Regions from separate parts of the Rheinheimera metallidurans genome, predicted to be linked through region 2. Evidence: predicted binding sites of a transcription regulator. Region 2 holds the regulator's gene; the other holds the start of a gene.

Region 1 (3,400 bases), 120 kb from region 2:
CCGACAAAGTATAGACAGACTTTAGGGCGCAAGCTTGGTGTTACACAAAATTCTGTTTGAATATTTTCAGTAAGTTAGCAAGATTATGCCAGAACAACGCTATAATAGCGCAGTAGTTCAGTTTATGGTGCTGACTCGTTGTTACAGGAGTGAACATGTCCACGCTAGAGTATATGCTGCTAATCATTTTATTGGTTGCAAGCAGTGCGTTTTTTTCCGTGTCGGAAATCGCGCTCGCCGCATCGCGTAAAATGCGCTTACGCCTAATGGCTACCGAGGGTAATGTGGACGCTGAAAAGGTATTAGCGCTGCAAGAACACCCAGGTAACTTTTTTACTATTGTGCAAATTGGTTTAAATGCGGTAGCTATTTTGGGCGGTATTTTAGGTGAGTCGGCATTCACGCCATACTTTAGTCACTTATTATCATTATTTTTTAGCGGCAGTTGGGTGCCTAAAGCCGGTTTCGCTTTATCAGTATTTTTTGTTACCTCATTATTTATTTTATTTGCTGACTTAATGCCAAAACGTTTGGCGATGATTTCACCTGAAAAAATTGCCGTGCGTGTTGTTACACCAATGTTGTTTTTAATTACCGTACTTAAGCCTTTTGTCTGGTTATTTAACGGCTTAGCCAACCTGTTTTTTAGCTTATTTAAAGTGCCAACGATGCGTAAAGATGATATTACGCCAGATGATATTATTGCCATGATGGAAGCTGGCGCGCAGGCTGGTGTATTACAAGAGCATGAGCATCAGTTACTAGAAAATGTATTTGATATGGAATCTCGCACCGTAACCTCAGCAATGACAGCGCGTGAAAGCCTTATTTATTTTACCGCTGATGAAACGCAAGAAGGTATTAAAGCTAAGCTTGCCGAGCATCCACATGCAAAGTTTTTAGTGGTAGAAGGCGTACTGGATAAAGTGGTTGGTTATATTGATACCCGAGATATTTTAATGCAGGTATTGCATGACCAACCTATATCGCTAAAAAAAGAAGGTATAGTTCGAGCACCGTTAATTATTCCTGATACCTTGTCACTATACGAAGTGCTAGAGCATTTTAAATCGGCTGGTGTTGATTTTGCCATCATTATGAATGAGTACGCGTTGGTGGTGGGTATTATTACGCTAAAAGACGTAATGAGTATTGTGATGGGTGAGCTGGTAAATTCAGAGGAAGACCAGATTGTTGCTCGTGATGAAAACTCTTGGCTAGTAGAAGGGCTTACACCGTTACAAGATGTAATGCGTGTACTCGATATAGACGGTTTTCCTAATTCAGAAAACTATGAAACCATTGCTGGTTTTATGATGTTTACTTTGCGTAAAATACCCAAACGTACCGACTTTGTGTTACATGCCGATTATAAATTTGAAGTAGTGGATATCGACAGCTACAAGATAGATCAGCTGTTAGTAACCCGCATTGCACCAATTGAAACTAGCGATAAAGCCTAAATAACATAGCAGCCGTAAGGCTGCTATTGCGTATTATCCGCAGCAGCCTTTTCGGGATTGGTCGCCAGTTCTAGCATTTTTTCGCGAAAACTGGTTAAGCCTTTCATCACTAAGCCATAAGTTTTATCTACACCCGTTTCCACTTCACCTTCGTATACTTGTAAACCTTTAAGGATATTTTTAGCATCGGCAAAGCCTTTTTCAATGCCACCACCAATAACCTTTAAAAAGTTATCAAGGTTTTCTTCTTCCGATTTATTGGGGTTTTGCTCTTTATAGCGGCTATAAAAACCAGTGGCAAAGGCAACAATGCGATCTGCTGTCGCTTCTGGTGAAGTATCTATACCCGAGTCGTAAATTTTTTGTGCAGCATTTGCACCCATAACAGGTTCAAGCTCTGCGTTAATACCATCTAGTGCGGTTTTATATAATAAACTTAACGAATCGTTATTACTGCGCAATGATACCTGTTCATTAGCGCGCATAATGGCGATGTTTTGCGCTTGCTTAGCTTGCGCCGCTTGATTTTTAATTTCTTGATTTTCTTCGGGTTTAACCGGCGCAGTGCTGGGTTTTGCTGCGTTTGTAATCGACGTATTACCACCTGATGTGATAGCCATAATATGCTCCTAAAATTTTACCTTAGTATAGTGCTTATCAGGTTATCGGTAGCAACTAATAAAACTTTAATTTTTATATTTATAAACTAATAGCCTTTATACTAGGCGTTATTTCTTTAATAGGTTTAATGCTGTGATTGAGTACAAAAGTGCGATGTTTTATCGCAGTACCTTTGCCTTGTGCTTAGCCGCCGTAGTGGTGTTTGCTAATTTGCATTTAATGCAGCCATTGCTGCCTGAATTAAGCCGTAAATTTGGCTTAAGCCTGTTACAAACCTCTTGGGCTTATACCATTAGTACGTTGTTTTTGGGCTTGTCGTTATTAGTTTACGCTGCTTTATCCGATGCTTGGGGCCGAAAAAAACTGCTGTTAATCACGTTAGTGGGTATGACCTTAAGTACATTGGCATTAACGCAGGTAAATAGCTTTGCCGCACTATTATTTTGGCGGGCGATACAGGGGATATTTTTAGGTGGCCTACCAGCTATTGCCATTGCCTACATGGGTGAAGAGTATACTAAACCGGCATTAGTGGCAGCCGTTGGTTTTTATATTAGTGCTAGCTCGTTAGGCGGTATTAGCGGCCGGTTAATGGCTGGCGCGCTGGCTGATATTGGCCATTGGCAGTGGGTGTTTTGGCCGGTTACTGCGCTTGGTATTTTAAGTTGTTTTCTGGTTTGGCGAACCTTGCCGCCAGCACGACGTTTTGTGGCAAGCTCATTTAACGCACGCCACGCAATAGCCGATAACTGGTATCACTTACGCCAGCCTTTATTGCTGTTAACTTATCTTATTGGTGGACTTAGCTTTTTTATTTTTTTAAATCAATATACCTATATTGCTTTTGTGTTGTCAGAAGCGCCTTATTATTTATCCAGCTTTTGGATTGGTCTGCTATTTGTCACCTACTTTACCGGCACAATAGGCTCTGCCATCTCAGGTAAAGTTGCGGTTAAAGTGCCGGTGCCGCTGGGTATGGCCTTGGGTATTGTTATTCTTATGCTTGGCACTTTGATAACCTTAAGTACTAGCTTGTTTGGTATTGTGCTCGGTTTTTTTATCAATGCGTTTGGCTTTTTCTTAACCCATTCATTGGCTAGCAGTTGGGTAAACCAATGTGCCACACGCGCTAAAGCCAGCGCCAGTGCGTTGTATTTGGTGTTTTATTATCTGGGGGCCAGTACCGGCAGCTTATATTTGCAGCCGTTTTGGCAATGGTTACACTGGCCTGGCATCGTAGTTGGCGCGCTATTAATGTATAGCGTTACCTTGCTGTTATGTCTTTGGTTGTGGCAACAGGCTAAGCGCTTGCAGCT
Region 2 (3,400 bases):
ACTGGCTGGCCAGCTAAGTACCACTAATGATGATATACTACGTCGCGGTGGCGTGGTTGCACTGGTTGGTCCAACGGGTGTAGGCAAAACTACAACTGTCGCTAAACTGGCTGCAGAGTTTGCTAAACGCCATGGTGCCGATCAGGTTGCGTTAATTACTACCGACAGCTATCGCATTGGCGCGTATGAGCAATTAGCTACCTTTGGACGTATTATTGGTTGTCCAGTTAAAATGGCCAAAGACAGCGATGAACTGTCGCTGTTAATCAATCAGTTACAACAACGCAAACTAATATTGATAGATACCGCGGGCATGAGCCAGCGCGATGTACGTTTAGCAGAGAAACTTGCCAGCCTGATGCACAATAGTCGTGTTAAAATAAAAAGTTATCTGGTATTGTCTGCCACAGCACAAGCAAGAGTAATGCAAGAAAGTGTGACACATTTCAAACGTATTCCTTTGTCTGGTTGTATTTTCACCAAACTTGATGAGTGCTTGAGCTTGGGCGAAGTTATTAATGTCGCTATTGCGAACGCACTGCCAGTAAGTTATTTAACCAATGGCCAGCGAGTACCGGAAGATATAGCGGTTGCTGATGCACCAAAACTGGTGCAACACGCAGAACAATTACGAATTGCACAAACAGGCACGGCTCATCAGTGGTATAACAACGAGGTGAACCGCGCGGATGGAACCTATGCATAGTCATGTTAATACTGATGATCAAGCCAGCGGCTTGAGAAAAATGAATAAGCAGATGGTAAAAGTAATATCAATTACTGGAGGTAAAGGCGGTGTGGGTAAAACCAACGTCAGCCTTAACCTTGCCATGTCGATGGCTCAGCTTGGTAAAAGAGTGTTAGTACTAGATGCTGACCTTGGCTTAGCAAATTGTGATGTTATGCTCGGCCTTAGAGTAGAAAAGAATTTATCTCATGTTTTGGCCGGAGAGGCTGAACTTGACGAAGTAATAATAGACGGCCCTTTTGGTATTAAAATTATACCCGCCACTTCTGGTTCACAAAGTATGACCGAGCTAGCACCTGCCGAACATGCTGGCCTTATTCGCGCCTTTAGTGAATTAAAAACGCCAGTTGATGTGTTGTTGGTTGATACCGCTGCAGGTATATCTGACATGGTGTTGAGTTTTTCTCGAGCTTCACAAGATGTGATGGTAGTAGTTTGTGATGAGCCTTCATCTATCACCGATGCTTATGCATTAATGAAGATTCTAAGCCGAGATCACGGCGTAGAGAAATTTAAGATCGTCGCTAATATGGTGCGCAGCTTAAAAGAAGGCCAAGAGTTATTTGCCAAACTCACTCGAGTTACGGATCGTTTTTTAGATGTAAGTTTAGAGCTGGTTGCAACCATTCCGTATGATGAAAACGTACGTAAAGCAGCACGTAAACAAAAAGCGTTTATCGAACTGTTCCCCAAAACGCCAGCGAGTATGGCGATTAAAGGTTTAGCGTTAAAAGCTGTAAAATGGCCATTGCCAGTAGTGGCGTCTGGCCATTTAGAGTTTTTTCTGGAGCAGTTATTACAACCTAAAGCTGATCGGGGGGTAGTGTGAGCAGAAAAATTGCAGCTTATGGCGGTGTTGACCATATGCAGCAACTGGTCGAGCGTCATGCGCCTTTAGTTAAGCGAATAGCCTATCATCTGTTGGCTCGTTTGCCAGCCAGTGTGTTGGTTGATGATCTTATTCAGTCAGGGATGATAGGCTTAATTGAAGCCGCAAAGAATTTTGATGGCAGCAAGGGCGCAAGCTTTGAAACCTTTGCTGGTATTCGTATTCGCGGTGCTATGCTCGATGAGATGCGCCGTGGTGATTGGACACCACGCTCAGTACATCGTAATGCGCGGTTAATAGCAGAAACAATAGCTGAGCTTGAAGCACTGTACAGCAGAGATATAAAAGACAGTGAAGTTGCTGAAAAACTTGATATATCTTTGGATGAATACCATCATATGTTAAGTGATATTAGTAGTGGTAGAATAATCGGCATAGAAGATCTTGGTATACCTGAAGATGTTCTAGTAACAGCGGGTGATTCTGATAGCGATCATTTGTATGAAAACCAAGCTCATGAGAGTTTTCATCATGATTTAGCAAAAACAATTAGTAGTTTACCCGAGCGTGAAGCATTAGTGCTTTCGCTGTATTATAATGACGAACTAAACTTGAAGGAGATCGGGGCCGTGCTGAATGTCAGCGAGTCTCGGATCAGTCAAATCCATAGTCAGGCATTGGTCAGATTAAAAGCCAGAATGCAGGATTGGTTGTAACCTATTCTGAGATAACAGTAATATCTCGCCGGAGGGGATTTTGGATAAAAACATGAAAATTCTTGTAGTTGATGACTTTTCAACTATGAGACGGATAATAAAAAATCTGTTACGCGATCTGGGCTTTACAAACGTGTCTGAAGCAGATGATGGCAGCACAGCGTTGCCTATGCTGCAAAATGGTGATTTTGATTTTGTCGTAACCGACTGGAATATGCCAGGTATGCAAGGTATCGACTTGCTACGTGCCATTCGAGCCGATGCAAAGCTAAAACAAATTCCAGTACTTATGGTAACGGCAGAAGCAAAGAAAGAACAAATTATTGCTGCGGCCCAAGCTGGAGTGAATGGTTATATTGTAAAGCCTTTTACGGCAGCAACTTTGCAAGAGAAGTTGGCTAAAGTATTTGAACGGATTGGCTAATCGTAACTGACATAGGAGCGTAGCCATGTCCGCAATTACGGCGCCTTTAATTTCTCTTGAGCAAGCTAAAGAATTAGTGCAACTGCTTGAAATGGGTGAGCACGAAACCGCTAACCAGATGGTACAGCAACTTGCTGTACCTGGATCTTCAGAGCTATTTGCCGAAGTAGGAAAGCTAACCCGTCAGTTACACGATTCGTTAAAAAATTTCCAAATTGACCCATCGTTAAGTAATTTACTCGAAGAAGATATCCCCGATGCGAAAAAGCGGCTAATTCACGTTATCGATATGACGGAACAAGCGGCTAATCGCACTATGGACGCTGTTGAGTCGTGTTTACCTATTGCTGATGAATTAAGCCAGCAGTTAGGTAAAATTGAACCGCAGTGGCAAAAATTAATGCAACGACAAATGCAGTTAGGTGAGTTTAAAGGGCTATGTCATACATTAGATAGTTTTTTTACCCAAGCGAGTGGCAATTCTAGTACCCTTAACTCGCTACTTACTGACGTGTTAATGGCACAAGACTACCAAGATCTCACCGGACAAATTTTGCGCCGTGTTATCGAGTTAGTACGGGAAGTTGAAGAAAGCTTAATCGGCCTATTAACCGCATTTGGTCAGTCTAGTCTTACGGCATTACCAGACGCTAAACCAGTGAAAAGTAAACCCAAAGCGCATG

What was found. The regulator FliA, encoded in region 2, starts transcription of late flagellar genes. The targets are predictions, from matches to a motif close to GCTAAAGTTNNNNNNNNNNCNGCCGATA.
Region 1: the regulator FliA is predicted to act here: its motif matches at 2,127-2,154, upstream of MN199_RS07880 (DUF5610 domain-containing protein).

What each region holds. Positions count from the first base shown of each region.
Region 1 is NZ_JALAHQ010000002.1:536,616-540,015, reverse strand. Features, by position in the region: gene paeA (polyamine export protein PaeA) at 156-1,463, shown strand; gene MN199_RS07880 (DUF5610 domain-containing protein) at 1,487-2,083, opposite strand; gene MN199_RS07875 (MFS transporter) at 2,217-3,400, shown strand, end outside; gene MN199_RS07870 (pseudouridine synthase) at 3,360-3,400, opposite strand, start outside.
Region 2 is NZ_JALAHQ010000002.1:658,461-661,860, reverse strand. Features, by position in the region: gene flhF (flagellar biosynthesis protein FlhF) at 1-706, shown strand, start outside; gene MN199_RS08460 (MinD/ParA family protein) at 699-1,577, shown strand; gene MN199_RS08455 (RNA polymerase sigma factor FliA) at 1,574-2,293, shown strand; gene cheY (chemotaxis response regulator CheY) at 2,346-2,717, shown strand; gene MN199_RS08445 (protein phosphatase CheZ) at 2,743-3,400, shown strand, end outside.